DNA from 4 places in the Streptomyces sp. NBC_00390 genome. Region 1 is predicted to be linked to each of the others. Evidence: riboswitches for the same ligand, from Rfam matches in the RefSeq annotation. Region 1 holds a riboswitch; each other region holds the start of a gene.
What was found. A riboswitch is a leader RNA that binds a small molecule or an ion and turns the genes downstream of it on or off. The one in region 1 is predicted to bind cyclic di-AMP.

Region 1 (7,451 bases):
CGAGACCGCAGCCGCGCTGAGCGTCCCCGAGCTGCTGCCCTACGAGGCCCGGGTCGCCGCGGAGGCGATCTATCTGACCGCCGGCATCCAGCGGCGGCGCGGCGACCTGGCCGCGGCCGAGGCCTCGTACGCGCGGGCCCACGAGCTCGGCCGCGACCCGCAGCCCGGCCTTGCCCTGCTGCGCCTGGCTCAGGGCAAGGCGGAGTCCGCCGCCGCCGCGCTCCGGCTCGCGGTGGCGGGCCGGGACGGCGGCACACGGGTCGGCCGCTGCCGGCTGCTCGCCGCGCAGGTCGAGGTCTCGCTCGCGCTCGGAGAGCTCGACCAGGCCCGCACGGCCGCTGAGGAGCTGGAGTCGATCGCACGCGAGTGGCAGCAGCGGTGCGAGTCCGGGACCACGGTGCTGCACGCGACGGCCGCCGCGGCCCGTGGGGCGGTCGCCTTCGCGGAGAAGGAGCCGGAACGCGCCCTGCCTCTGCTGCACCGGGCGCTGGCGCTCTGGCTGGAGCTGGGGGTGCCGTACGAGGCCGCGCAGGTACGGATGACACTCGCCGCCGCGGACCGGGCCGCCGGGGACGCCGAAGGGGCGCGGCTGGAGCTTCAGGCGGCACGGGCGGTCTTCGAACGCCTCGGCGCGGCCCCGGACGCGCGAAGGGCCGCCGCCCTGCTCAGTGACGTGCGTCACCGTCTGCCGGGCGAGCTCACCCAGCGTGAGGCCGAGGTGCTGCGTCTTGTGGCAGCCGGCCGGACCAACCGGTCCATCGCCTCCGAGCTGGTGATCAGCGAGCACACCGTCGCCCGCCATCTGAACAACATCTTCGCGAAGCTCGACGTGCCCTCCAGGGCGGCCGCCACCGCCTACGCGTACACCCACGGCCTGGCGTGAGCGCATAGGCGGTTCTGCCCATGCGTGCCGCGGCGCAATGGGCGGTTACGGCGATGAGCGCCACCCGGCCCCGGGATTACAACGGTGCTGAGGGAAAGGCGGTGGCGGCCATGACCACCTTCACACCGGCACTCGACGACACACAGGCGCAGCAGCTCCGGGAAGCTGTACACGGCGACGTGCTCCGGCCCGGCGACGCGGGCTACGAGCAGGCCCGCAAGGTCTACAACGCGGTGCACGACAGGCGGCCGGCGATCATCGTCCGGGCCGCTGACACGGCCGACATCGTCGCCGCCGTCGACTTCGCCCGCGAGCGGGATCTGCGGCTGGCGGTGCGCGGCGGCAGCCACAGTGTCGCCGGGTACGGCACCTGCGACGACGGCCTGGTGCTCGACCTCGGGGGCATGCGCGGCATCCGGGTCGATCCCGGGGCGCGCACCGCTCGGGCCGAGGGCGGCTGCACCTGGGCGGATCTCAACCACGCCACGCACGCCTTCGGCCTGGCGACCACGGGTGGTGTCGTCTCCACCACCGGAATCGGCGGTCTGACCACCGGGGGCGGCATGGGTCATCTGGCCCGGAGATGCGGTCTGGCCTGCGACAATGTGCTCTCGGCGGATGTGGTCACGGCCGATGGATCATTCCGGACCTGTACGCCGGAGCACGAGGCGGACCTGCTGTGGGCGCTGCGGGGCGGAGGCGGCAACTTCGGGGTCGTCGCATCGTTCGAGTACCGGCTGCATCCTGTGGCCGACATCCTCGGCGGGCCGACGTTCTATCCCCTGGACGCCGACGTGATGCGGGGGTACCGCGAGCTGATCGCTGACTCCGGGGACGAGCTCGGCGCGCTGCTCGTCGTGGGACTCGGGCCGGCGCTGCCCTTCCTGCCCGAGCGGTGGCACGGGCGGCCCCTGTGCGCAGTCGTGACCTGCTGGAGCGGCCCCCGGGACCAGGACGACCGCATCCGTGCACGGCTCGCCGGTCTCGGACCGGTCGTGGGGCGGCACCTCGATCGGATGCCTTATCCGGTGATCAACACTCTCTTCGACGAGCTGCTGCCGGCGGGCCTCTTCCACTACTGGAAGGGCACCTTCAGCCACGGTCTGCCCGACGGGGCGCTCGACGCGCATGTCGAGTACGGCGCCACCACCCCCACGATCCAGAGCACGACGGTGATCTTCCCCATCGACGGTGCCTGCCACCGGGTGGGGCCCGAGGAGACCGCCTTCGCCTACCGGGACGCCGGCTTCTCGACGGCTCTCAGCCCGACCCTGCTGACGCGCGCCGACTGCGACGCCGCCACCGGCTGGGCCCGCGACTACGCCGCCGCCCTCCGGCCGTACTCCATGGCCGGCGGCTATGTGAACTTCATGGACCAGGACGACCAGGACCGGGTGCGGACCAACTACCGGCAGAACTACGACCGCCTGGTGGCACTCAAGCGGCGCTACGACCCCGGCAACCTCTTCCGCCTGAACCACAACATCGCACCCTGAGCAGCCCTCCGACGCCGCCCCTGAGGCTCTGAACTGCACCGTTCCCGATCATGAGGGAGAACGCGGCATGTGGGGTGATTAGTCCGAATTTCTATAGAGGTGTCTCTATAGCGACAAGTTACCCCGCTTGTCGCTTTCTGATGCGCCGTCACGGCGACGACTGTTCCTGTTGTTGTGAGTGATATGGGTCACGAGTGCAGAGATGTGCAGTTTTGTCCCTCGGTTCATTTCCCTTCCAGGGGTGGCAAGTTGAGCAGTACTGCCAGGAATTGATCACGCATTTCCCATGATCGGATTCATTGGGCGGATTGTGGTGTGAATTTCGGGCTTGTTCCATCCGATGGGCCTCGCCTACGGTCACCTCAATCCGGACGGACCGCCGAATCCTGCCGCTGTCCGGAACCGCACCCACTCACGGACGTAGGCAGGAGCGGGGGACCCAGGTAAGCGCCGATCCGGCATCCGGAACGGCTCGGGGTGAAGTCGCACTCCCCGTGCGACCGGGCATCTCCAGCCCGAACCCGACAGCTCACCTCGCAGGCGACGGAGAGGAATTCGTCATGCCTGCAAAGGGTAAGCACCGCCGTCCCAAGTCCAGCCCCCTCACTCGCAGTTTCGTCGCCGCGGGTACCGGCGGTGCCGCACTCGCCCTCCCGATGCTGGGAGCGACCTCCGCCGGCGCGGCGCAGCCGACGACGGCCGTGGCCGCCGAACAGGCCGTGGCACCGACCGTCGCCGTCGCCACGAAGGTGGCCGCTGAGAAGATCAGGCCCGTCACCTATTCCGTGGTGCCCGGCGACTCCCTTTACAAGATCGCGGGCCAGCATTCGCTGAGCGGCGGCTGGAAGCAGCTGTACAAGGACAACCGCGAGGCCGTCGGCGACAACCCCTCGCTCATTCACCCGGGCCTCAAGCTGACGGTCGGCGCGAAGGCAAAGACCAAGGCAAAGGCAGAGGCAAAGGCGGAGACGCCGGCCCCCGCCGAGAAGCGGCCTTCCTCGTCCGACCGTGCCGACCGTTCCGAGCGCTCCAGCGCACCGGCCGCCGAGAGCGGCGCTGCCACGCAGTCCGCGCCGGAGTCGGCCCCGCAGGCCGCCCCGGTGTACACCAACGACCTCGACGGCTGGATCAGGGAGTCGCTGGACATCATGGGCCGGGAGGGCATTCCGGGCACCTACGAGGGCATCCACCGCAACGTCATGCGCGAGTCCTCCGGCAACCCGCAGGCCATGAACAACTGGGACTCCAACGCCGCGGCCGGAACGCCCTCCAAGGGACTCCTCCAGGTCATCGACCCGACCTTCGCCGCCTACCACGTCCCGGGCACCGCGATGGACCCCTTCGACCCCGTCGCCAACATCACGGCCGCGTGCAACTACGCCGCCGACAAGTACGGTTCGATCGACAACGTGAACGGTCCCTACTGACCCGACAGCTCTGCGATGCCCGGGGTTCGGCGGAGCCCCGGGCATTGTGCTGCCCTGACAGCCGGAGTGCGGCGGGCCGACATCGGGCCGGAGCCCGACGGTGGCCGAGTCCTCCGGCCTCCCGGCGCCTTTCGGACCGACACCCTGCCACGACCTTGACGACCCGGTCCTGGCCGCCAACCACCAAGGTCGCCCGCTCTGGCCGGCCCCGGGGCCGTCAGTCATCGCCCCCATGGAAACCCCCCACTCCCAGGAACCGCCAACGGCCCCTGCCGTGACCAGCCCGGGGACCGTCGGGCCGCCAACGGCCCGGCCCTGGCCGGCCCCAGGGCCGTCAGTCATTGCCCCCATGGAAACCCCCCACTCGGAGCAACCGTCAACGGCCCCTGCCGTGACCAGCCCCGGGGCCGTGAGGGCCCGTTCTGTCCAAGTCCACTTCTGGCCTGTCCCTTTGCGGACACCGCATTACCCCGAACTGCCCCTCCGCAGCTGGCAGTATCGAGTCAATAGCAATTCACCGCGCTGCCCGGCGCGGTGTGATTGAGGGGGAGAAACACATGCCACGTCGTATTCACCGTGCCGTGGTCGCGGCATTCACGAGTGCGCTGATCGCAGGCGGTGCCGGAACGGTCTTAGCCGCCAAGTCCGCAGGTCATGACGGTAAATGGGATGCGTCTCATCCGGTTTCCGGGGGCGTTCTCAGTGACACCGGATGGGACGCCTCCGTTCCGGTTGGCGGCGCAAAGGGCGAGGACACGGGCTGGGACTGAAACACCCCACGTTTCGGCGTAATTGAGCCATCGGCCCGGGCAGGTTCCGGCCCGGGCCGTGCGACGGAAACTGTGAGAGGGGCGGGATGGCGGCGGAGTCGCTGCGGCCGGCGGGAAGTGATCAGAACCATCACGGAATGGATCCCCGGGAAACGATGCGCGTCCTCCCGGGATTCCTGCAGCATCGGCTGACATTGTTCACCGGAAAACCGATCGAGGGCCAGAACTCGCCGGGCTGGACGGCCGGTTACCACCTGATCGCCGCCACGACCGCCATGGTGACGGGCAGCGCGCTGTCCACCATCGCCTGGATTCTCGGCAGTTGGTGGCTGCTCGTCCTGCCGGCCGGATGGGCCGTCACCCTGCACGGCATGCGCAATCTGCGCATGATGATCTTTCACCAGTGTTCGCACCGCAACATGTACCGCCGCCGCACGACGGACATCGCCATCGGCCGCGCGGTCTCCTCGATCCTGGTGATCCAGAATTTCGAGCGCTACAGCCGTGAGCATGTGGCCGATCACCATGCCGCGCACCACATGACGCTCCGCGACCCCACCGTGCAGGCCTTCCTGATCAGCCTCGGCCTGCGACCGGGCATGACGCGGGAGGCGATGTGGTGGCGGGTGCTGGGCAAGCTGTTCTCGCCGCTGTTCCACCTCCAGTTCGCGCTCGCGCGGGTACGGTCGTTCTGGAGCGCCTCGGCGGTGGCCGAAAAGGCCACCGCCACCGTGCTGTACGGCGGATCGGCCGCCCTCACCCTGGTGACCGGCACCTGGCCGGTGTTCCTCGTGGTGTGGTGCGTACCGCTGATCCCGCTCTTCCAGATGAGCAACACCCTGCGGCTCTGCGTGAAGCACACCTTCCCGCCCGCCGGGACCGAAGTGCGCCGTGGCCGTGCGTACTTCGCGAGCCTGACCAATGCCATCTTCATCGGCGAGGCCGCCCCGACGGGGCAAGGTGCCGGGGCCTGGTGCCGCTGGGTCGCGCGGATGCTGTTCGTGCACGCGCCCGCCCGCTATCTGGTGCTCACCGGTGACACCGTCGTGCACGACTACCACCACCGCTATCCCTCCAGCCGGGAGTGGTACGACTACCTCTTCGCCCGGCAGCGTGATCTCGACTCGGGGCACCGCGGCTGGCCCGGCTACGAGCACGTCTGGGGCCTCGTCCCCGCCATCAACCGGGTCTTCGACTCGATCGCCGCCGCGGACCCCGAGGAGTACGACGCCGGGCGCATCGCCTCGGTGAGCAAGCGGGAACTCTTCGCCGCGTTCGACGACTGACGGGCCCGGCAGCCGCCCGCCCGGCACCAGCCATCAGGACGGATCACATGACGGAGCAGCCGTTGCGCCAGCACGACCTCGATCAGTACGGGCCGGACCACCGCCCACGGTCCGTCATCCTCGGTGTCGCGGCCAGCGACGCACATGCCGTGGCCAACCATCTCATCGCCCATGCCCTGCGCAGTCTCGGCTTCGAGGTGATCAACCTGGGGACGTGCACCCCGGTGAGCGAGTTCGCCGCCGCCTGCGCGCAGCACCCCGAGGCCGAGGCGGTGATCATCGGAAGCCTCAACGGCCATGCCCTGGAGGACCTGCGGGACCTGCCCGCGGCCAGGGAGTCCGGCGCCATCGTGTGCCCCGTCGTACTCGGCGGCAATCTGTCGGTCGGCAGCCACAAGGAGGCTGCCGCACTCGACCGGCTCTACGCCCTCGGAGTGGACCGGATCCTCGAGGACCCCTCCGAACTCCCCGCAGTCCTGGACCAGTTGCGTGACGAGCGCGCCGCCGGGGCCGCTGCCCGGTCGCGCGCCGCCGCATCATGACGGAGGGGGCCCCGCTGCCGTCGCTCGCGGATTCGGTCGGCTACATCCGTTCGCTGGGCAAACCGACGGCTGCCGATGTGCTGGCCCGGGCCCGGGCGTCGGGCCGGGTGGCCGTGCAGCCGCGCTGCGGGGTCGGCGCCCACGACGCGATGCGCGAGCTGCTCCTGGAGCTGGCCGCACAGGGCGCCCCCGATCTGCTCACGGTCACCATCGACTCGCACACCCGGCTCGGACGGTTCGAGCGGGCCCTCAGGCTCGCCCATCTCAGCCCGCGCGAACTCAACGGCTACCCGCTGGTGGCGCACGGCTGGCAGCGCGGCCGGGAGCTCAACGAGGCCGTTGCCGCCCCGCTGCAGATCCGGCACGGCTCCCCGGACGCCCGGCTGATGTTCGAGGTCGCCGTGGCGTCCGGCATCACGTCCTTCGAAGGCGGCGGGATCTCGTACAACCTGCCCTACTCCAAGGACGTGCCGCTCGCCGATTCGCTGGCCGCGTGGGATGCGGTGGACCGGCGCTGCGGCGAGCTGGCGGAGCTCGGGGTCACCGTGGACCGGGAGCTGTTCGGCACGCTCACCGCGGTGCTGGTGCCGCCCTCGGTCAGTCTCGCCGTCAGCGTGCTGGAGGCGCATTTCGCGGCCCGCGCCGGGGTGCGGTGCATCTCGGTGGCGTATCCCCAGGGCGGGCATCTCGCCCAGGACGTCGCCGCGCTGCGGGCGATCCCCCTGCTGGCGCGCCGCTATCTGCCGTCCGGGACCGAAGTGCACGCCGTGCTGCACGAGTTCATGGGCGTCTTCCCCAAGGAGAGGGGCAACGCCGAGGACCTGATCCTGTACGGGGCGCTGGCCGCCCGGCTCGGCGGCGCCTCCAAGCTGCTCACCAAGACGTATCAGGAGGCGTACGGGATCCCGGACGCGGCCGCGAACGCCGCGGGCATCCGGCTCGCGCAGCGCGCCAACTCCCCGCTGCTGGGCTTCGTCGCACCCGACGAGGAGGCGGCCGCCGAGGAACTGGACGGGATCCTCACCGAGGTGGCGGAGATCGTGGAGC
Region 2 (7,451 bases), 1.4 Mb from region 1:
CGGCGGGTTGTACGAGGGCTGGCCCCAGGCGCTCCGCATGGTCGAACGCGTCAGGTACAGGCGCTCGCGGGCTCGCGTGATGCCGACGTACGCCAGCCGGCGCTCCTCCTCCAGCTCCTTCGTCTGGCCCAGCGACCGCATGTGCGGGAAAACGCCGTCCTCCATGCCGGTGAGGAACACGACGGGGAACTCGAGGCCCTTGGCGGTGTGCAGCGTCATCAGCGTGATGACCCCCGTGCCTTCCTCGTCCTCGTCCGGGATCTGGTCGGAGTCGGCGACGAGTGCCACCTGCTCCAGGAACTCGGCGAGGGTGCCGGTGCCCTCCTCCTCGCCGCGCGCCTGCTCGAACTCGAGAGCCACGGCGGCCAGTTCCTGGAGGTTCTCGATCCGGGTCTCGTCCTGGGGGTCGGTCGATGCCTGCAGCTCGGCGAGATAGCCGGTGCGCTCCAGTACGGCCTCGAGGACGGTGGCGGGCCCTGCGCCGGACTCGACGACCGTACGCAGTTCCTCCATCAGCACGTTGAACCGTTTGACGGCGTTGGCGGAACGGGCCGCCATGCCGTACGCCTCGTCCACGCGCCGCAGGGCCTGCGGGAAGGTGATCTTCTCGCGCAGCGCCAGCGCGTCGATCATCGCCTCGGCGCGCTCGCCGATGCCGCGCTTGGGCACGTTGAGGATGCGGCGCAGCGGGACGTTGTCCTCCGGGTTGGCCAGGACGCGCAGATACGCGAGTACGTCCCTGACCTCCTTGCGCTCGTAGAAGCGCACTCCGCCGACGACCTTGTACGGCAGTCCGACGCGGATGAAGATCTCCTCGAAGACACGGGACTGGGCGTTCGTCCGGTAGAAGACGGCGACGTCGCCGGCCTTCGCCTCCGCGTTGTCGGTCAGCCGGTCGATCTCGTCGGCGACGAACTGGGCCTCGTCGTGCTCGGTGTCCGCGACATAGCCGGTGATCTGCGCGCCGGCCCCGGCGTTGGTCCACAGGTTCTTCGGACGGCGGCTCTCGTTGCGCTCGATGACCGCGTTGGCGGCCGAGAGGATCGTCTGGGTGGAGCGGTAGTTCTGCTCCAGCAGGATCGTGGTCGCCTCCGGGTAGTCCTCCTCGAACTGGAGGATGTTGCGGATGGTGGCGCCACGGAAGGCGTAGATCGACTGGTCGGCGTCACCGACGACGCACAGCTCGGCAGGCCCCAGGTCCTCGTATCCCGTACCCACCAGCTCGCGCACGAGTGTGTACTGAGCGTGGTTGGTGTCCTGGTACTCGTCCACCAGGACGTGCCGGAACCGTCGCCGGTAGTGCTCGGCGACGTCCGGGAACGCCTGCAGCAGGTGGACGGTGGTCATGATGATGTCGTCGAAGTCGAGGGCGTTGGCCTCGCGCAACCGCGACTGGTACATGCGGTACGCCTCGGCCAGCGTCTTCTCGAAACCTCCCCCCGAGCCTCCGGCCTGGGAGGTACCCCCAGCCGCGCGGTCCGCGAAGGTCTCCTCGTCGATCAGCTCGTTCTTCAGGTTCGAGATCTGGGCGCTGAAGGACTTCGGCGGAAACTTCTTCGGGTCGAGGTCCAGGTCCCGGCAGACGAGAGCCATCAGCCGCTTCGAATCGGCCGCGTCGTAGATCGAGAACGACGAGGTGAAACCCAGCTTCTTGGACTCGCGGCGCAGGATACGGACGCATGCGCTGTGGAACGTGGAGACCCACATCGCGTTCGCCCGCGGCCCGACGAGCTGCTCGACACGCTCCTTCATCTCACCGGCGGCCTTGTTGGTGAAGGTGATCGCCAGTATCTGGCCGGGGTGCACATGGCGGGTCGCCAGCAAGTGGGCGATCCGGTGGGTGAGCACCCGGGTCTTGCCGGATCCCGCTCCGGCGACGATGAGCAGCGGTGACCCGGTGTGCGCGACGGCGGCGCGCTGCTGTTCGTTCAGCCCTTCGAGGAGGGCTGCCGGGTCCAGGACGGGGCGCGGAGCTCCGTCGCGGTAGTACCCGTCCCTGGCCGGGGGCACGTCGAAAGCACCCTCGAAGAGATCGTCCGGAACCTGCTCCGGAGCCGACTCCTCTGGGGGCGGCGGGTGCTCCTCCGCGTGGGGCTGGAGGTCTGCCAGGAAGCTGTCGTCAAAGAGGCTGCTCATCGCTCTACGAGTCTAGGCCGCCCCGCCGACAGACGTGGACGCCGCCCGAAACCCCGCACTCCCGGGAGCGTGAAGTGGTACGCCGGCGGGCGCGGGACCTGCTCCCGGCCCGGTGTCCGCGCCCGCGCGCAGCGCGCTGACCTGTAGGCCAGGGCCGGCTCCGGACACGGCGGAGTTCCGGTTACCCCTGGTACCCCTCACCCACGCCTGAGGCAAGGTCACGAAAATGTATCGGACAAATCGAACATCAACCTTCCCAGCAGCCGCACGAGTTGGCTAGCGTGCTCGTCCAGACGGTCCGTACCCCCCTGGCGACCCACGTCACATCGGGCGGTCTGCGCCGAATCCGGGCTTTCCGCAAGGAAGTTCGGAACCGGGGACCCACTATGCACAACCGGGGTGAATCGGACCTGGCTCGAACTGGTCCGTAGGGCATCTTCCGTTCGCCCGAACCCGACAGCTAACCCGGTAGGCGGTACACGGAAGAAGGAGATGTCGGCCTTGGCGTCGCATCGCAAGCCCCGCAGCCGTACGGCGAAACCCTCGACCGCCGTCGGGTTCACCACGGCCGCCCTCGCCGGTGTCACCCTGCTGTCCTCGCAGAGCGCAGGCGCCGCGCCCGCCGAGCCGAAGCCCTCCATCGAGGAGGTGCAGAAGAAGGTCGACGACCTGTACCGGCAGGCCGGCACCGAGACGCAGAGGTACAACAAGGCCAAGGAGGCCACGGAGGGGAAGCGCCGCGAAGTCGGCAAGCTGCTCGACGAGGCGGCCCAGCGCACCGAGAAGCTGAACGAGTCCCGCCGGGCGCTGGGCAACTACGCCGCGGCGCAGTACCGCACGGGCGCGGTCACCCCGACCGCCGCCCTGCTGTTCGCCGACAGCCCCCAGGCGTACTTCGACCAGAGTCAGCTGATGGACCGGATGACGGACCAGCAGCGCGAGACGATCAGCGAGTACGAGACCGAGCGGGCCGCCGCCGCCGAGCAGCGGTCCGAGGCGACGAAGAGCCTCGAGTCCCTCACCGAGTCGCAGCAGGCGCTGCGCGAGAGCAAGCGGACCGTGCAGACCAAGCTCGCCGAGGCGCGCGAACTGCTGTCGAAGCTGACGGCGCAGGAGAAGGCCCGGCTCGCGGAGATCGAGCGCCAGAAGGAGGAGGAGGCGCGCCGCAAGGCTGAGGCGAAGGCCAAGGCGGAGGCGGAGGCCCGAGCCCAGGCGGAGGCCGAGCGCCGGCAGCAGGAACAGCAGAACGACACGAGCCCGGGGACGGGTACGGGCACCGGCACCGGCACCGGCACCGGCACGTCGCCCGACAGCGGCTATGCCGCCAAGGCCGACAAGGTGCTCGCCTTCGCCCGCGCCCAGATCGGCAAGCCGTACGTCTGGGGCGCGACCGGCCCCAGCTCCTACGACTGCTCGGGCCTGACCCAGGCGGCATGGAAGGCCGCCGGCGTCGAGCTGCCGCGTACCACCTGGGACCAGGTGAAGGTCGGCCAGCGGGTCGCGACGGGCGACCTGGTCCCCGGAGACCTGGTCTTCTTCTACGACGACATCAGCCACGTCGGCATCTACATCGGCGGCGGCAAGATGATCCACGCCCCCAAGCCGGGCGCAAACGTCCGCGAGGAGTCCATCTACTACATGCCGATCTACGGCAGCGTCCGCCCGGCCTGACCGGGGCGAAGCGCAAAACAGCGCCCGGGTGGCCGAGCCGCCCGGGCGCTGCGCTGTCCTTGAGGACGTCTCACGTCCACAGGGTCGCGATGAAGATGTTCGCCACGGTCAGGCCGCCGACCGCGCCGAACACCGCCTTGTCGACCTTCTCCTCGTCGCGCTTGACGTAGACCAGCGCCAGGATCACCACCAGGACCGCGAGCTTGATGCCGATCTTGAGGTTGTTCACCGGCTGGTCGTCCGCCTGGTTCAGGCCCACCAGCGCCACGCCCGTGATCAGCATCGTCAGGGCACCGTGCAGCATCGCCGGGGTGAAGCGTGCCGTGCCCGCGCCCATCGCCTTCATCTGGGTCAGGAAGCCGCCCAGCAAGGAGGCGATGCCGATGATGTGCAGGGCGACGAAGACATTGATGAGTACGTCCATGAGGCGGAGCCTAGCCCTGCCTGTACCACTGACCTCCGGTAAGGGGAGCCTCATCCGGAGCATCGGTCAGGCCGGCGCGGGAATGTGGGCCCGGGCGAGGGGCCCGCAGACAGAAAGCGGTCCGAGCTGTCCACCTTCGTTCACTTTCGGTCCTTGGGCCGCGGCCCCGTGACCGCCAGGTTTAGCGTCCTTCGTCAGGTGGCCGACTCCCCAACGCCGTTGAGCAGCCGGACGGTTCGGCCGCCACCGCCGAGATGTCCGGCGGCGGGCCGCTTCCCCTGTGCGGCGCGCCGCCGGACCCGCAGGGAACGGAAGGACGTGGACGCCCCCCGTGGCAGCGCACCGGAAACCCAGGCAGCATCCGTTCGGCGGCCAGGCCGCTCGTACGGCCGCCACTCTCGCGCTCGCCGGCGCCGCGACGACCACCGCCTTCGAAGGGACCGGGCACGCCGAACCCCGGCTCACCCCCGCACAGATCAAGGCCCGGATCGACAGGCTCTACCAGGAGGCCGAGGCGGCCACCGAGAAGTACAACGGGGCCCGGGAGGAGACCGCGAGCGCCCGCAGGTCGCTCGGCAGGCTGCGCGACGAGGCCGCCCGCAGGACCGAGCGGCTCAACGCCTCCCGCAACGCCGTCGGTTCCTTCGCGACCGCCCAGTACCGCTCGGGCAGCCTCGATCCCGGGCTGCAGCTCGCGCTCACCTCGGACCCCGACGACTACCTGGAACGGGCGGCCCTGGCCGAGCGGACAGGGGCTCGACAGGCGACCGCTGTCGCCGGCGTCCAGCGCGAGCTGATGGAGCTCGCCCGGCTCAGGGCGCAGGCGGGCGAGCGGATGGACCAGCTCGAGGCCCGCCGGCGCGAGCTGGCCGAGCACAAGTCGACCGTCCGGGCCAAGCTCGCGGCCGCCGAGCGGCTGCTGGCCGACCTCACCGAGGAGCAGCGCGCCGCCTACGAGTCCGGCGGACCGGTTGCGGGGCCCGGCAGCACTGCCACCCGTGCGGACCGCTCGGCGGCGCCCCGGGCAGGCCTCCAGGCCCCCAACAGCCGTGCCGCACAGGCCATCGCGTTCGCCTACGGAGCCCTCGGCAAGCCCTACGTCTGGGGCGCGACCGGCCCGAACGCCTTCGACTGCTCCGGACTCGTCCAGGCCGCGTGGCGCTCGGCCGGGGTGTCATTGCCCCGCACCACGTACACCCAGATCAACGCCGGCCGGCGCGTCGCGCGTTCTCAACTTGCCCCGGGTGACCTGGTGTTCTTCTACTCGGGGATTTCACATGTCGGCCTGTACATCGGCGGCGGCCAGATGATCCACGCCCCGCGCCCCGGGGCACCGGTCCGTGTCGCGCCGATCGACGAAATGCCCTTCGCGGGCGCCACACGGGTCTCCTGACATCCGCTGCGTGTGTCCGGGCATCCCGGACGACCGGCGTGCCCCGGCGCAGCGCGGCCGGCTCACCGGCCGCCCCGATGGCCGCCGACGATCACACCAGCCGTCGGGCAGTCGCCCATCGCGTCAGCTCATGCCTGTTCGACAGCTGGAGTTTGCGCAGCACCGCGGAGACATGCGACTCGACCGTCTTGACCGAGATGAACAGCTGCTTCGCGATCTCCTTGTACGCATAGCCCCGCGCGATCAGCCGCAGCACCTCGCGCTCTCGCTGGGTCAGCCGGTCCAGGTCCTCGTCCACCGGCGGCGCGTCCGTGGAGGCGAACGCGTCGAGCACGAAGCCCGCGAGCCGCGGCGAGAAGACCGCGTCCCCCTCCTGCACCCGGAAGATCGAGTCGACGAGGTCCGTGCCGGTGATGGTCTTGGTGACATAGCCCCGGGCCCCGCCCCGGATCACCCCGATGACATCCTCGGCGGCGTCCGACACGGACAGCGCGAGGAAACGCACCGGGCTCTCCGCCGCCGCCATCAGCGAGGCGCAGCGGCGCAGCACCTCCACCCCGCCACCGCCCGGCAGATGCACGTCCAGCAGGACGACCTCGGGACGGGTCGCGGTGATCACAGTGACCGCCTGGTCCACGTCGGCGGCCTCGCCGACAACCTCGACGCCGGTGGTCTCGGTCCTGCCGATCTCGGCCTGCACCCCCGTGCGGAACATCCGGTGATCATCGACGAGCACGACCCGCACTCGACGTGCGACGCCCTCGCCGGCCCCGGCTTCAGCAGCCTCGGTCATTGGTCCGCCCTCTCCATCTCGAGCTCCACTTCCGTGCCCCCGCCCGGCACGGAACGCAGCCGCGCCGTCCCGCCGTTGCGCTGCATCCGGCCGATGATCGATTCTCTGACGCCCATACGGTCCTCGGGCACCGCATCCAGGTCAAATCCCGGCCCCCTGTCCCGGACGGACACGAACACCGTACGGCCCTCGACCTCCGCGTAGACCTGTACCGCGCCTCCCTCGCCACCGTACTTGGCGGCATTCACCATCGCCTCGCGTGCGGCCTGCATCTGTGCCCCCAGTTTGTCGTCGAGCGGGCAGTCACCGACGACCACGACCTCCAGTGGCACGCCGTGCTTGTCCTCGACCTCGGCGGCGGCCTTCTTGACCGCGTCGGCGAGGGTGCCGGGCTCCTCGTCCTCGTCCTTGCCGGTGCCCTCGGGGTTGTACAGCCAGTTGCGCAGCTCGCGCTCCTGGGCGCGGGCGAGGCGGCGCACCTCGCCCGGGTCGTCCGCGTTCCGCTGGATCAGGGTGAGGGTGTGCAGGACGGAGTCATGGACATGGGCCGCGACCTCGGCACGCTCCTGGGCCCGGATGCGCATGGTCCGCTCCTCGGAGAGGTCCTGGGTCATCCGCACCAGCCAGGGTCCGGCGAGCAGGGCGACACCGGCGATCACGGCGATCGACGCGGTCAGTACGTTGCCCAGCTGGGCCGCGGAGCCGCGCACCACCATGAAGACCGTGAGGCCCATGCCGACCAGAGCGACACCGGCGAGCGCCCTGACCAGCTGAAGCAGCCGCCGCCGGCGGCCGACCGCCGTCCAGCGCGCGCGGCGTGCGTTGTCCGCCTGCCGCCACACCAGCACCACACCGGCACCGATGAGCAGTGTCGGCCCCAGATAGCGGTTGGCGCTGCCGCCGGTGTCGACGTTGCCCGCGAAGATCACCGCGCCGATCAGCAGCAGGACCAGGGCGAACATCTGTCCCTTGTCGGGCTTGCGGAGTCTGCGGCGGCCGTCGGGCATGGTCTCGAAGACCGAGCGCGATTCGGC
Region 3 (7,451 bases), 1.2 Mb from region 1:
GAGTCGGCGCTGCGCCGTGCCAAGCGCTTCCGTGGACCTGTCCTGGTGCACTGCCTGACCGAGAAGGGCCGCGGATACCGGCCGGCCCTGGAGGACGAGGCCGACCGGTTCCACGCGGTCGGTGCGATGGACCCGGTGACCTGCGCGCCGCTCGCCCTGCCCGACCGCGCGTCGTGGACCTCGGTGTTCGGGGACGAGATCGCCGAGATCGGGGCCGAGCGCCCGGACGTCGTGGCCATCACCGCGGCGATGCTGCATCCCGTGGGGCTCACGAAGTTCGCCGAGCGCTTCCCGGACCGGGTGTGGGACGTCGGCATCGCCGAGCAGCATGCGGCGGTCTGTGCCGCGGGGCTCGCCACCGCGGGGCTGCACCCGGTCGTCGCCGTCTACGCCACGTTCCTCAACCGTGCTTTCGACCAGCTGCTGATGGATGTCGCCCTGCACAGGTGCGGCGTGACGTTCGTACTGGACCGGGCCGGGATCACCGGCACCGACGGCCCGTCCCACAACGGCATGTGGGACATGTCCCTCCTGCAGGTCGTCCCGGGTCTGCGGATCGCGGCCCCGCGTGACGCCGTACGGCTGCGGCAGGAGCTGCGCGAGGCGGTCGAGGTGGGCGACGCGCCCACCGTGCTGCGCTTCCCGAAGGAGAGCGTCGGTGACCCCGTCGAGGCCGTCGGGCGGATCGGCGGGATGGACGTACTGCTCCGGCCAAAGGACGCCGATGTGCTGATCGTGTCCGTCGGGGCGCTGGCACCGGTCTGCCTGCAGACGGCCGAACTGCTGTCGGGCCGGGGCATCCGCTGCACGGTCGTCGACCCACGCTGGGTCAAGCCCGTCGACGAGCAGCTCGCCCCGCTGGCCGCCCGCCACCGGCTGGTCGCGGTCGTGGAGGACAACAGCCGCAGGGGCGGCGTCGGCTGCGCCGTCGCTCAGGCATTGCGCGATGCCGGGGTGGACGTGCCCCTGCGGGACTTCGGGATCCCCGAAGAGTTCCTCGCCCACGGCAGGCGCAGCGAGGTGCTGGCCGACATCGGGCTGACCCCGGTGGAGATCGCCGGGCGGATCAGTGCGGCCATGGCAGCCAAGGAGATCTGAGCGATGACCGAGCGGCCCAAAGGCTTCGATCTCGCGGCGCTGCTCGCCGAGCGCGGGGCCGAGCGCTATGAGCTGCACACCCGCCACCTCAACCACCAGCTGCCCCGCATGCTGCACACCATCGGCTTCGACAAGGTTTATGAACGGGCCGAGGGCGCGTACTTCTGGGACGCGGACGGCAACGACTACCTCGACATGCTCGCCGGCTTCGGCGTGATGGGCCTCGGCCGCCACCACCCCGTCGTACGCAAGGCGCTGCACGACGTCCTGGACGCCTCGCTCGCCGATCTGACGCGTTTCGACTGCCAGCCGCTGCCCGGGCTGCTGGCCGAGAAGCTGCTTGTGCACACTCCCCACCTGGACCGCGTGTTCTTCGGCAACAGCGGTACGGAGGCGGTGGAGACCGCGTTGAAGTTCGCCCGGTACGCAACCGGCCGGACCAGGATCCTGTACTGCACGCATGCCTTCCACGGCCTCACCGCCGGCTCGCTGTCGGTCAACGGCGAGGCCGGATTCCGGGACGGATTCGCGCCGCTGCTGCCGGACACCGCCGTCGAACCGGGGGATCTGGACGCGCTGGAGCGGGAACTGGAGCGCGGCGATGTGGCGGCCTTCGTCGTCGAGCCGATCCAGGGCAAGGGTGTGAACTCCACGCCGACCGGTTTCCTGCGCGCCGCCCAGGAACTCCTGCACCGGCGAGGGGCCCTGCTGATCGTCGACGAGGTGCAGACCGGACTCGGCCGGACCGGGGACTTCTACGCCTTCCAGTACGAGGCCGGTGTTGAGCCGGACCTGGTGTGCGTGGCAAAGGCGCTCTCCGGAGGGTATGTGCCCGTCGGGGCGACCCTCGGAAAGGACTGGATCTTCAAGAAGGTCTACTCGTCCATGGACCGCGTCCTGGTGCACTCCGCCAGCTTCGGGGCCAACGCCCAGGCGATGGCCGCCGGGCTCGCCGTGCTCTCGGTGCTCGAGGACGAGCATGTCGTCGCGAACGCGCGGGTGACCGGCGAGCTGCTGCGCGCCCGGCTCGCGGCACTCGTGGACCGCTACGAGCTGCTGCATGCCGTACGAGGGCGCGGGCTGATGATCGGCATCGAGTTCGGCCGGCCGGAGTCCATGCGGCTGCGCAGCCGGTGGACCATGCTGCAGGCCGCCCGTAAGGGACTCTTCGCGCAGATGGTGGTGGTGCCACTGCTGCAGAAGCACCGGATCCTCACCCAGGTCTCCGGTGACCACCTCGAAGTGATCAAGCTGATTCCGCCACTGATCATCGGCGAGCGGGAAGTGGACCGCTTCGTCGAGGCGTTCACCGCGGTGATGGACGATGCCCATGGCGGCGGCGGACTGATGTGGGACTTCGGCAGGACGCTGGTGAAACAGGCCGTCGCGAATCGCTGATTCTTTGCCTGGCTGGCAAGAAATTTGCCAATGGGGCAATCGCCTGGCGCAATGGACGCATGACCGATGCTGCCGCCGGGCGGGGAACCGGCCCGCTCCCCGCCGAAGGGACGGCCCCTGCCGAAGGGCTCCCACACGTCGCGCCGCGCCTGCGCGATCTGCGCCGCCGCCGCCGGCTCACGCTCGAGGCGGCGGCCCGGCGCGCAGGCCTTTCGCCGGCCCATCTCTCCCGGCTCGAGACGGGACAGCGCCAGCCGTCGTTGCCGATGATGCTCGCCCTGGCCAGGATCTACGGTACGACGGTCGGCGATCTGCTCGGCGAGCTGCCACCGGAGCGCGAGGCTGTCATCAGGGCCGGCCGGCGGGAGCCCGCCGCGTCCGACGGCTGGACATATCAGCAGGCCGGCGCGCCAGGGCGGGCCATGCAGGCCCTGCGGGTGGTGGTGCCCTACGGCGCCCAGGGCGACATGGTGCGCGTCCATCCCGGCGAGGAGTGGCTGTATGTCCTCGAGGGGCGGCTGCGGCTGAGCCTCGGTGACTTCGTGCAGGAACTCGCACCGGGGGACAGCGCGCACTTCGACTCCCTCACCCCCCACCGCCTGGCGGCGGCCACCCCGGACGGGGCAGAGCTGCTGTTCGTCCACACCCTCCTGCAGAGCCCCGAGCTGCACCCGCACGTCTGAGACCCCGGTGCGCGGTTCGCGCTCCGTCCTGAACAGAAAGGTCCGTCATGTCACAGCAGCAGGAGGAGCGGTTCCCCCGAGGCCTGGTGATCAGGCTGTTCGTCTACCTGATAGCCGGTCACCTCTTCGCCGGCTTCCTCTATCTGCTCTTCCTGGTGGGCGGCAAGGGGTAGCGCGCAAGGCGTCACGCCTCGTCGAGGAGCCGTTCGCGCAGGCGCTCGCGCGTCTCGGGGGAGAGCCCCAGGCCATCGGAGAGATAGCGCTCCGTGCCGCCCCACGTCTCCTCGATCGTTTCGAAGGCCGCGGCCAGATACTCGGCGCGGGCGTCGAACAGCGGGGCGAGCAGCTCCATGACCTCGGGGGACATCGCGGCGGGGGAGTTGTCTTTGCGCCGGACCTTGTAGCGGCGGTGGGGGTCGTTGGACTTGAGGTAGTCCGCCTCGATCGCGTCGCGGTCCACGCCGACCGCGAGCAAGGACACCGCGATCGACAGACCGGCCCGGTCCTTGCCGGCGGCGCAGTGCATGAGCGCAGGGACGCTGTCCTCGGCCAGTGCGTGCAGCACCCGGCTGTGCTCGCCGGTGCGCTCCTTGATGATCATCCGGTACGACGCGGACATCCGGCCCGCGGCCTTGCCGTCCGCGAGGATCGACTTCAGCTGGTCGAGGTTGCCCTCGCGCACCATCGTCCAGAACTCCGCGCCGTCGGCCGGGTCGCTGAGCGGCAGGTTCACATTGCGTACGCCCGGAAGATCGACGTCGGGACCCTCCAGCTTCTGGTCCGCGGCGTTGCGGAAGTCGAAGATCGTGTGCAGCCCGAGCCCGGAGAGGAACGCCGCATCGCTCGCCGTCGCGTTCGCCAGGTGACCGCTGCGGAAGAGCCTCCCGTACCGCACCCGCCGGCCGTCCGCCGTCGGCAGTCCGCCCACATCCCGGAAGTTACGAACTCCGGCCAGCTCGGGTTCTGTCGACGGGGTCTGCGGCAGCTGCTGCGTCACGTGGACTCCTGAGGTGACTGCCATCGGCGCGGCTCGCCGACGGTGGCGTGATGTGGCTCCCGACGATACGACACCCGTTTATCGGGCAATCATCTCGGCCGTCCTGCAGGGGCGTTGCGCCGTCCGCCCTGGTCGCGGCGAGTGATCCGGGGATCCGGCTGGTTCGGACCAGGCCCCGGTCGATGCGGCCACCCGCGCCCGAGCGGGACCGGAAGCGACTTCCCGTCCCTGTGCGCCGTGTCGACGCGCCTGACACGTGTATACGGAGAGTCACCCGGATGCTTTCGCATTCCTCGGCGGAGGGGAGCCGGTCGAATTCAATGCCGTCCCCCGACCTCGTCGGCGGTGAATAGAAGGATCGCCGAGGCCCCACGGCGGAGTAATGGAGTGATGTGCATCACTTTTCCTCGACCCACGGAAGGGCGAATTGCGTTGATCGTCGTGGGGCTTGATCGGTGAGTGGCGGTGTAAATCATTAAATGGTGCTTCTGTCCGAATTGGATGGTTCCGGTATGGCGTGCCCTGATGTGGGGCGCGCTGGAATCGGGTCGTGAGCAGGGTCATATTTGTGACCGTCCGTGGCCGGGCCTCGAGGTCGAATTCCGTTGTCGGCGCGGGGGGCGAAGATCCGCGATCCACGGAGCGTGACGGGAAATCCGCAGCGCTTTCCCCGCTCGGCATTACTTCCGGAAATCGGCGGCTTGTTCCGGCCCGACAAACTCGCTTACGGTCACCGCAATCCGGACGGACCGCCCAATCCTGCCGCTGTCCGGAATTCGATCCCATCCACGTGTGGCAGGAGCGGGGGACCCAGGTAGTACGCCGCATCCGATCAAATCGGACGGCTTGGGGTGAAGTCGGACATTTTGTCCGGCCGGGCAGCTCCAGCCCGAACCCGACAGCTCACCTCGCCGGCGCCGGAGAGGAATGCGCCATGCCCGCAAAGGGTAAGCACCGTCGTCCCAAGTCCAACCGGATCACCCGCGGCTTCATCGCCGCCGGTACGGGTGGCGCCGCCATCGCCCTCCCGCTGATGGGTGCCACCGGCGCACACGCCGCAGCCAAGGCCGCGCCCGCCACGGCACCTGCCGCCGCGTCCGGGAAGGCACATGCTGCTGCCCCGGCCACCTTCTCGGCCGGATCGGCAGCCCATGCGCCGGCCGGCAAGAAGGCCACCACCTACTCGGTCGTCCCCGGCGACCACCTCTCCAAGATCGCCGCTGAGCATGATGTGCGCGGTGGCTGGCAGAGCCTGTACGCGGACAACCGCGAAGCCGTCGGCGAGAATCCCTCGCTGATCCACCCCGGCCTCAGGCTGACGATCAACGGCAAGGGGAAGGCGAAGACTTCCGAGGCAAAGGCCACCGAGAAGTCCGAGTCCCCGTCCGAGTCGCAGACCCGGCCGTCCGGTGACGACGCGCGGCCCGCCCCGGCGGACACGGCAGAGCCTGTCGAGCAGCAGTCCTCCGAGCCGAGCGCCGAGCAGACCTCCGCCCCCGAGCAGTCCTCCGAGCCGAGCGCCGAGCAGACCTCCGCCCCCGAGCAGGCCTCCGGCTCCGGCTTCGCCGCACCCATCGAGGGCGCGCCGATGTCCACCGCCTACCGCACCGCCGGCGCGATGTGGTCCAGCGGTTACCACACCGGCGTCGACTTCGCCGCCGCCACGGGCACCTCCGTCAAGTCCGTGACTGCCGGCACCGTCGTCTCGGCCGGCTGGGGCGGCGCGTACGGCAACCAGGTCGTCATCCAGCACACCGACGGCACCTACTCCCAGTACGCCCACCTCTCCTCGCTGTCCATCTCCAGCGGCGAGTCGGTGACCGGCGGCCAGCAGATCGGCCTGTCCGGCAACACCGGCAACTCCTCGGGTCCGCACCTCCACTTCGAGATCCGCACCGGACCCGGCTACGGCTCCGACGTCGACCCGCTGGCCTACCTGCGCCAGAACGGCGTCTCCATCTGACCGCCCTGACTCCCTGACAGGTTCGGGCGCTGTTGGACCGGCTCCCCCGTCACCGCTCACGCGGGGCGGGGGAGCCGGGGTATTCCGGCTTGGGCGAAACTTGACCGGTGGCAAAGATCACCCCGCGTCAACCCCTCCTTACGGTCGCGTAGGTCACACCCGTAAGGGAAAGATGTGCTCCCGTGGCAGACGATTCGAGAACAGGGAACAGCGGCGGAATCGGGTCGTACGCGGCGATCGGTGACAGCTTCACCGAGGGCGTGGGAGACCCCGGACCCGGCGGGACGTTCGTCGGATGGGCGGACCGCTTCGCGGTCCTGCTGGACGACCGTATGCCGGAGCACACCTTCCGGTACGCCAACCTCGCCGTGCGGGGCAAGCTCCTCGACCAGATCGTGGAGGACCAGGTGCCGAGGGCCAGGGAACTCGCCCCGGACCTGGTGTCGTTCTGTGCGGGGGGCAACGACATCATCCGGCCCGGCACGGACCCCGACGATGTCGCCGAGCGCTTCGAGCGTGCCGTGGCCGATCTGTCGAGCGCGGTCGGCACCGTCATGGTGACGACCGGGTTCGACACCCGAGACGTCCCGGTCCTTCGCCATCTGCGCGGCAAGATCGCCACATACACCGCGCATGTGCGGGCCATTGCCGACCGCTACAACTGCCCGGTGCTCGACCTGTGGTCGCTGAAGTCCGTCCAGGACCGCCGGGCTTGGGACACCGACCGGCTGCATCTGTCGCCGGAGGGGCACACCCGGGTCGCCCTGCGCGCCGCCCAGGTGCTCGGGCTCGACGTGCCTGCCGACCCCGACCAGCCGTGGCCGCCGCTGCCGCCGCGCGGCGCGCTCGAGGTGCGCCGGGACGACATCCAGTGGGCACGTGAGCACCTGGTGCCCTGGATCGGGCGCCGGCTGCGGGGCGAGAGCTCCGGCGACCATGTCGAGGCGAAGCGCCCGGACCTGCTGCCGCTGTGACCCGGACGGCGGCGCCCCTGCCCGGTCAGGGGCGCGCCGCCGAGGTCCACGGCCCGCCGGCCGGGGCCGCCGCCGGGATCCGTTCCAGCACGCCGCCCGCGAACACGTCGTACAGCGGCAGCGTCTCCAGATGCACATAACCGATGTGGCAGTCGCAGACGGCGAGCGGGCAGGCCCTCGGGCCGAGGGCTCGCCGGAACGAGCCGTCGTAGAGATTGCCCAGCTCGGCACGGACGAAGTGGCAGCGGCGCACCGTGCCGTCGCCGTCCACGGAGACGACGGACTCGCCCGTACGGCACGGCAGGCCGGCGGAGCGGTGCGGGTGGCGGCTGTAGGGG
Region 4 (7,451 bases), 250 kb from region 1:
CGCCGTCGTCGGGGAGCGGCTCCCCGGTGACCGTACGCGCCAGCAGGCCAGTCGAGGACAGCAGCACTCGGCACGGGTCGTCGGCGACCTCGAGCGCCACCGCGGACACCGGCGTGGCCGCCGACTCCAGCAGCACCGTGCGCCGCTCGGTGCCGAACTTCTTCGCCACCGCGGCGAGTTCGCCCGAGACGAGCTTGCGCAGCTCTGCGTCCGACTCCAGGATCGCGGTCAGCTCGGCGATCTCCGTGTTGAGCCGGTCGCGCTCGCTCTCCAGCTCCAGGCGGTCGAACTTCGTCAGTCGCCGCAGGGGTGTGTCCAGGATGTACTGCGTCTGGATCTCGGAGAGCGAGAAGCGCTCCATCAGGCGCTGCTTGGCCTCCGCGGAGTTCTCGCTGGACCGGATCAGCCGGATGACCTCGTCGATGTCGATCAGGGCCACCAGCAGGCCCTCGACGAGGTGCAGCCGGTCGCGCCGCTTGGTGCGGCGGAACTCGCTGCGCCGGCGCACCACGTCGAAGCGGTGGTCGAGGTAGACCTCGAGCAGCTCCTTGAGGCCGAGGGTCAGCGGCTGCCCGTCCACCAGTGCCACATTGTTGATGCCGAAGGACTCCTCCATCGGCGTCAACTTGTACAGCTGCTCGAGGACCGCCTCGGGGATGAACCCGTTCTTGATCTCGATGACCAGCCGCAGTCCGTGCCGCCGGTCGGTGAGGTCCTTGACGTCCGCGATGCCCTGGAGCTTCTTCGCCGAGACCAGATCCTTGATCTTCGCGATGACCTTCTCAGGGCCGACCGTGAAGGGCAGTTCGGTGACGACCAGGCCCTTGCGGCGCGCCGTCACGTCCTCCACGGTGACCGTGGCGCGGATCTTGAACGTGCCGCGGCCGTTCTCGTACGCGTCCTTGATGCCGCTCAGGCCCACGATGCGGCCGCCGGTCGGCAGGTCCGGTCCCGGTACGTAGCGCATGAGGGTCTCGAGGTCGGCGCCCGGGTGCCGGATCAGATGGCGGGCGGCGGCGATGACCTCGCCCAGATTGTGCGGGGGCATGTTCGTCGCCATACCGACCGCGATGCCGGACGCGCCGTTGACCAGCAGATTCGGATAGGCGGCGGGCAGTGCGACCGGCTCGCGCTCCTGGCCGTCGTAGTTCGCCTCGAAGTCGACCGTGTCCTCGTCGATCGACTCCGTCATCAGGCTCGTGGCGTCCGCCATGCGGCACTCGGTGTAGCGCATGGCGGCCGGCGGGTCGTCGTTGCCCAGCGAGCCGAAGTTGCCGTGGCCGTCGACCAGGGGCAGCCGCATGGAGAATGGCTGCGCCATGCGCACGAGCGCGTCGTAGATCGACGCGTCGCCGTGCGGGTGCAGCTTGCCCATGACCTCGCCGACGACACGGGCGCACTTCACATAGCCGCGGTCCGGCCGCAGACCCATCTCGTTCATCTGGTACACGATCCGGCGGTGCACCGGCTTCATGCCGTCACGTGCGTCCGGCAGGGCCCGGGAGTAGATCACCGAGTACGCGTACTCGAGGAAGGAGCCCTGCATTTCGTCCACCACGTCGATGTCGAGGATCCTCTCCTCGAAATCGTCCGGCGGCGGGGTCTTCGTGCTGCGGCGGGCCATCGCGGCTGCTGCTCCTTCACGTACCAGGTCTGGATCTGACGCGGACCATTGTGGACCGTCCCACTGACAACGCCGACCTCGACCCGGGAACTTCGCCAGGTGTCAGCGCGCTTGCATACAGTGGCAGGTCTGGCAGCAATTACAGTTTCGCGATCGAAGGGACGTACATGCCCATGGGTCACACGGCCACAGCGCAGGCCGACTCCGGCGGCCTGACAGCGACAGAGCACCGCCTGGCCAACGGCCTGCGCGTGGTGCTCTCCGAGGACCACCTGACCCCGGTCGCCGCGGTCTGCCTCTGGTACGACGTCGGCTCACGCCACGAGGTCGAGGGCCGCACGGGCCTCGCCCACCTCTTCGAGCACCTGATGTTCCAGGGCTCGGGCCAGGTGAAGGGGAACGGCCACTTCGAGCTCGTCCAGGGCGCCGGCGGCTCGCTGAACGGCACGACGAGCTTCGAGCGCACCAACTACTTCGAGACCATGCCGACCCACCAGCTGGAGCTGGCGCTCTGGCTCGAGGCCGACCGCATGGGGTCGCTGCTGGCCGCCCTCGACGACGAGTCGATGGAGAACCAGCGCGACGTCGTCAAGAACGAGCGCCGCCAGCGGTACGACAACGTGCCGTACGGCACGGCCTTCGAGCGGCTCACCGCCCTCGCCTACCCGGAGGGCCACCCCTACCACCACACCCCGATCGGCTCGATGGCCGACCTGGACGCGGCGACCCTCGAGGATGCCCGCGCCTTCTTCCGCACCTACTACGCGCCGAACAACGCGGTGTTGTCGGTCGTCGGCGACATCGATCCGGAGGAGACGCTCGCCTGGATCGAGAAGTACTTCGGCTCCATCCCCGGCCACGACGGCAAGCAGCCCCCGCGCGACGGCTCCCTGCCCGAGAACATCGGCGAGCAGCTGCGCGAGGAGATCGTCGAGGAGGTCCCGGCCCGCGCGCTGATGGCCGCCTATCGCCTGCCGCACGACGGCACACGCGAGTGCGACGCCGCCGACCTGGCGCTCACCGTCCTCGGCGGCGGCGAGTCCTCCCGGCTGCACAACCGCCTGGTGCGCCGTGACCAGACGGCTGTCGCGGCAGGCTTCGGCCTGCTGCGCCTCGCGGGCGCGCCGTCGCTGGGCTGGCTGGACGTCAAGACGTCCGGCGGCGTCGAGGTCCCGCAGATCGAGGCCGCGGTCGACGAGGAGCTGGCACGGTTCGCCGCCGAGGGCCCCACGCCCGAGGAGATGGAGCGAGCCCAGGCGCAGCTGGAGCGTGAGTGGCTGGACCGGCTCGGCACCGTCGCCGGCCGGGCCGACGAACTGTGCCGGTACGCCGTGCTGTTCGGCGACCCGCAGCTCGCGCTGACCGCCGTGCGGCGGGTGCTCGAGGTCACCGCCGAGGAGGTGCAGGCGGTCGCCAAGGCCCGGCTGCACCCCAGCAACAGGGCGGTCCTCGTGTACGAGCCCGCAGCCGAGGACAAGGGCGAGGAAGGCGACGAGGCCGGCTCGGCGGACACCTCCGCCGACAACGACGAGCAGGAGGGCGCGGACCAGTGAGTGACGCTGCCGTGACCATGGACTTCCACCCGCAGCCCACCCCCGGCACCGCCCGGCCCTGGGCCTTCCCCGCGCCCGAGCGCGGCACGCTGGGGAACGGTCTGACCGTGCTGCGCTGCCACCGCCCCGGCCAGCAGGTGGTGGCCGTCGAGATCTTCCTCGACGCCCCGCTGGACGCCGAGCCGGACGGTCTGGACGGCGTCGCCACGATCATGGCGCGTGCCCTGTCGGAGGGCACCGACAAGCGGAGCGCCGAGGAGTTCGCGGCCGAGCTCGAGCGCTGCGGCGCCACGCTCGACTCGCACGCCGACCACCCCGGCGTCCGGGTCTCCCTGGAGGTCCCGGCCTCCCGGCTGCCCAAGGCGCTCGGCCTGCTGGCCGAGGCACTGCGGACGCCCGCGTTCGCCGACAGCGAGGTCGATCGCCTGGTGCGCAACCGGCTGGACGAGATCCCGCACGAGACGGCGAACCCGGCCCGGCGCGCCGCCAAGCAGCTCTCCAAGGAGCTCTTCCCTGCGAGCTCGCGCATGTCGCGGCCGCGTCAGGGCACGGAGGAGACCGTGGCGCGGATCGACTCCGCGGCGGTGCGGGCCTTCTACGCCGCCCATGTGCGGCCCGCCACCGCCACTGCCGTGATCGTCGGTGACCTCACGGGAGTCGATCTGGACGCCGTGCTCGCCGACACCCTCGGCGCCTGGACCGGTGACAGGACCGAGTCACGTCCGGTACCGCCGATCACCGCGGACGACACCGGCCGGGTGGTCATCGTGGACCGTTCCGGGGCGGTGCAGACCCAGCTGCTCATCGGCCGCATCGGCCCGGACCGCCACGACCGCGTCTGGCCGGCCCAGGTGCTGGGCGCGTACTGCCTGGGCGGCACCCTCACCTCCCGCCTCGACCGCGTGCTGCGCGAGGAGAAGGGCTACACCTACGGCGTACGGGCCTTCGGCCAGGTGCTCCGGTCCGCGCCCGACGGCACCGGTGCGTCGATGCTCGCCATCAGCGGCTCGGTCGACACGCCCAACACCGGCCCGGCGCTGGACGACCTGTGGAGGGTGCTGCGCACACTGGCGGCCGAGGGCCTGACCGATGCCGAGCGCGACGTCGCCGTGCAGAACCTGGTGGGCGTCGCCCCGCTGAAGTACGAGACGGCGGCGTCCGTGGCGGGCACGCTCGCCGACCAGGTCGAGCAGCACCTCCCGGACGACTACCAGGCGGAGCTGTACAGGCGGCTGGCCGAGACGGGTACGGTCGAGGCGACCGCGGCGGCCGTCAACGCCTTCCCGGTGGACCGGCTGGTCACGGTGCTTGTCGGTGACGCGTCGCAGATCGAGGAGCCGGTGAGGGCGCTCGGTATCGGTGAAGTGACCGTCGTCAGCGGCTGATTGAGCCGCGGGACGACCGGCGCAGCAGACATACAACTCAAAACCGACAAGTGGAACCCCGGCTTCAGGTGTGATGCCGGGGTTCCGTCTTTTGTCCGTTTTCATGCGGCAGTTGGGGCTATGCCCTGTGGCGTGCGCTACAAAAGGTGCTGAATTTTTGGCGATCGGATGAAGATCGGCCTAGCGTCAATCCGGCTGTTCGCCGTAGCCCGCCGCATCCGCGGCACGGACAGTCATCGCCGAGTCCCCGTCAGGCGCGAGCCTGGGGAGCCGGGGACCCACTCAGTCCCTGGGGTGAATCGGTCGCCTTCACACCCCGTGCGGAGGTGCCCGTAGGAGACCTTCCTGCTCCGAACCCGTCAGCTAACCCGGTAGGCGAGAAGGAAGGAAAGGACCAGCCTCTTCATGGCGTTCACCCGTGCCACCGGGAAACATCGTGGTCCGAGCCGGCTGGCGCGTCGCAGCGCGGGTATGGCCACCGTCGCGACCCTCGCCACCACCGGCGTCATCGGAACCCTCGCCTCTCCGGCCCTCGCTGCCGACGCCGAAGCCCCCTCGCCCGAGGACACCGGCCTGACGCAGGTCGTGGCGGTGGACACCGTCGCCGACGAGGTCGCCGACCAGGCTGCCGCGCAGAAGGAGGAGGCCGCCAGGGCCGCCGCCCAGGCCAAGGCCGCGGCCGAGGCCAAGCGCAAGGCCGAGGCCCGCGTCAAGGCCGCCCGCGAGGCCAAGGAGCGCGCCGCCCGTGAGGCCGAGCGCCGTCGCCTCAACTCCTTCCAGCTGCCCGTCGCCGGCTCCTACGTCTCCACCGCCTACCAGGCCGGCGGTGCGCAGTGGTCCTCCGGCAGCCACACCGGCATCGACTTCCATGCCGCCTCCGGCACCTCGGTCGTGGCCGTCGGCTCCGGCACGGTCGTCGAGGCGGGCTGGGGCGGTGCGTACGGCAACAACGTCGTGATCCGGATGAACGACGGCACGTACACCCAGTACGGTCACCTCTCGTCCATCGGCGTCTCGGTCGGCCAGCGGGTCATCCCCGGCCAGCAGATCGGTCGGGCGGGCTCCACCGGCAACTCCACAGGCCCGCACCTCCACTTCGAGGCCCGGACCACCGCGGACTACGGCTCCGACATCAACCCGCTCGCGTACCTGCGCGCCCGCGGCGTCACGGTCTGAGGCCCGCGCCGCCCGCAACCGACCCCCGCACCACATCGAAGGCCCTGGCCCGCCGCCAGGGCCTTCGGCGTTACTTGTACTGGCCAAAAGATATCCATGAATTTCGGTCTGCCATCGGAAAATCACGCCGATTGCAATAGAGTCACGGCCAGGAACAGGGGTGGGAACGCACACCGTCGGCAGCGTTTCGCGCGAATTAAAGCGGAGGTTCGGTCATGCGCATTCCCGCGCACTCGGTATGCACGGCGATCCGCGACGACATCGTCTCCGGTGTGTTCGAGCGCGGCAGCAGACTGACCGAGGAACAGCTCGCCCGCCGCTACGGGGTCTCCCGGGTCCCGGTCCGCGAGGCCCTGCGCACCCTGGAGTCCGAGGGCTTCGTCGTCAGCCGCCGGCACGCCGGCGCCCATGTCGCCGAACCCACCGAGCAGGAGGCGGCCGACCTCCTGGAGATCCGGCTGCTGCTGGAGCCCCTGGGGGCGGCACGGGCGGCGCAGCGGCGCACCGAGGCACACCTCAAGGTGCTCCGCGGCCTGGTCAGGCTGGGGCAGGAGCGGGCGCGTCGCGGTGAGGGCGAGGATCTGCGTTCGCTCGGCAGCTGGTTCCACGAGACGCTCGCCCAGGCCTGCGGCAGCCCGGGGCTGACCGCCCTGCTCACCCAGCTGCGCCACAAGATCGCGTGGATGTACACCGTGGAGCAGCCCGCCAAGCCCGTCGAATCCTGGGCCGAGCACGGCGCGATCGTGGACGCCGTGGCGCGCGGGGACGTGGAGCGGGCCAGGACTCTGACCGCCCTGCACGCGGAGCGGGCCGCGGTGGCGCACCGGCTGCGCCGTCCCGAGTGGGTGAGGACTTCGCAACATGCCGTAAACACCACGAGCGTCCGTCATTAACACGAGCGCCGTATACAAAGATGTGTAATGTCGTGCAGCGGGCCTATTTATGCTGCCCGAATTCCGTGCGGCATTCAAAAGGCCGGGGGAAAGAGTGAAGCCGCGGTGTCCCTGATTCGGGATGCCGCGGCTTCGCCATGAATTCGACCGCCCGGTTGCGCGGCCGAACGCGTCAGACGGTCTCGGGGAGTTCCTCGAGGCCCTCGGCCACCAGCTTGGCCAGACGGTCCAGGGCGGCTTCGGCACCCTCGGCCTCCGAGGCGAGCACGATCTCTTCGCCGCCCTGTGCGCCGAGACCCAGGACGGCGAGCATGGACGCGGCGTTGACCGGAGTGCCGTCGGCCTTCGCGATCGTCACGGGGACGCCGGAGGCCGTGGTGGCACGGACGAAGATGGACGCGGGGCGGGCGTGAAGGCCCTCGGCCCAGCCGACAGTGACGCGGCGCTCAGCCATGGTGTTGCCCTTCAAGTCTTCGGGGTTGTCTAGACCAGTCTCTCACGGGAGGTGGCGTGCTCCTCGCGCCGGTGGGCGGGCCGGTGCGAGGCCGCCGATCGGCGCTGTCCAGCCTGCCCGTCGGCAACAGCCTCCGCGACCCGTGGGGCGGGCCGTACGCTGGCCCCATGCAGACCTCGTCGGAGCACGCTTACCCCGATCACTGGGAAGCGGACGTGGTGCTGCGCGACGGCGGCACCGCGCGCATCAGGCCCATCACCACCGAGGACGCCGACCGTCTGGTCAGCTTCTACGAGCAGGTCTCCGACGAGTCGAAGTACTACCGGTTCTTCGCGCCCTACCCCCGCCTGTCCGCCAAGGACGTCC

Region 2: another riboswitch for cyclic di-AMP. It lies ahead of OHS70_RS14340 (C40 family peptidase); the one in region 1 lies ahead of OHS70_RS08355 (transglycosylase SLT domain-containing protein).
Region 3: another riboswitch for cyclic di-AMP. It lies ahead of OHS70_RS03350 (M23 family metallopeptidase); the one in region 1 lies ahead of OHS70_RS08355 (transglycosylase SLT domain-containing protein).
Region 4: another riboswitch for cyclic di-AMP. It lies ahead of OHS70_RS09220 (M23 family metallopeptidase); the one in region 1 lies ahead of OHS70_RS08355 (transglycosylase SLT domain-containing protein).

The regions. Positions count from the first base shown of each region.
Region 1 is NZ_CP107945.1:2,004,540-2,011,990, reverse strand. It holds gene OHS70_RS08365 (helix-turn-helix transcriptional regulator) at 1-883, shown strand, start outside; gene OHS70_RS08360 (FAD-binding oxidoreductase) at 994-2,379, shown strand; cyclic di-AMP (ydaO/yuaA leader) riboswitch at 2,775-2,935, shown strand; gene OHS70_RS08355 (transglycosylase SLT domain-containing protein) at 2,940-3,806, shown strand; gene OHS70_RS08350 (stearoyl-CoA 9-desaturase) at 4,714-5,862, shown strand; gene OHS70_RS08345 (cobalamin-dependent protein) at 5,910-6,404, shown strand; gene OHS70_RS08340 (methylaspartate mutase) at 6,401-7,451, shown strand, end outside.
Region 2 is NZ_CP107945.1:3,373,235-3,380,685, forward strand. It holds gene pcrA (DNA helicase PcrA) at 1-2,136, opposite strand, end outside; cyclic di-AMP (ydaO/yuaA leader) riboswitch at 2,465-2,626, shown strand; gene OHS70_RS14340 (C40 family peptidase) at 2,629-3,807, shown strand; gene OHS70_RS14345 (hypothetical protein) at 3,878-4,231, opposite strand; gene OHS70_RS14350 (C40 family peptidase) at 4,563-5,624, shown strand; gene OHS70_RS14355 (response regulator transcription factor) at 5,716-6,417, opposite strand; gene OHS70_RS14360 (PspC domain-containing protein) at 6,414-7,451, opposite strand, start outside.
Region 3 is NZ_CP107945.1:796,190-803,640, reverse strand. It holds gene dxs (1-deoxy-D-xylulose-5-phosphate synthase) at 1-1,098, shown strand, start outside; gene OHS70_RS03370 (aspartate aminotransferase family protein) at 1,102-2,496, shown strand; gene OHS70_RS03365 (helix-turn-helix domain-containing protein) at 2,556-3,179, shown strand; gene OHS70_RS03360 (DUF6126 family protein) at 3,227-3,352, shown strand; gene OHS70_RS03355 (tyrosine-protein phosphatase) at 3,364-4,176, opposite strand; cyclic di-AMP (ydaO/yuaA leader) riboswitch at 4,948-5,106, shown strand; gene OHS70_RS03350 (M23 family metallopeptidase) at 5,111-6,139, shown strand; gene OHS70_RS03345 (SGNH/GDSL hydrolase family protein) at 6,322-7,113, shown strand; gene OHS70_RS03340 (STM4011 family radical SAM protein) at 7,139-7,451, opposite strand, start outside.
Region 4 is NZ_CP107945.1:2,253,119-2,260,569, reverse strand. It holds gene OHS70_RS09235 (DNA gyrase/topoisomerase IV subunit A) at 1-1,624, opposite strand, end outside; gene OHS70_RS09230 (M16 family metallopeptidase) at 1,798-3,177, shown strand; gene OHS70_RS09225 (M16 family metallopeptidase) at 3,195-4,562, shown strand; cyclic di-AMP (ydaO/yuaA leader) riboswitch at 4,790-4,955, shown strand; gene OHS70_RS09220 (M23 family metallopeptidase) at 4,968-5,738, shown strand; gene OHS70_RS09215 (GntR family transcriptional regulator) at 5,954-6,631, shown strand; gene OHS70_RS09210 (HPr family phosphocarrier protein) at 6,804-7,085, opposite strand; gene OHS70_RS09205 (bifunctional acetate--CoA ligase family protein/GNAT family N-acetyltransferase) at 7,253-7,451, shown strand, end outside.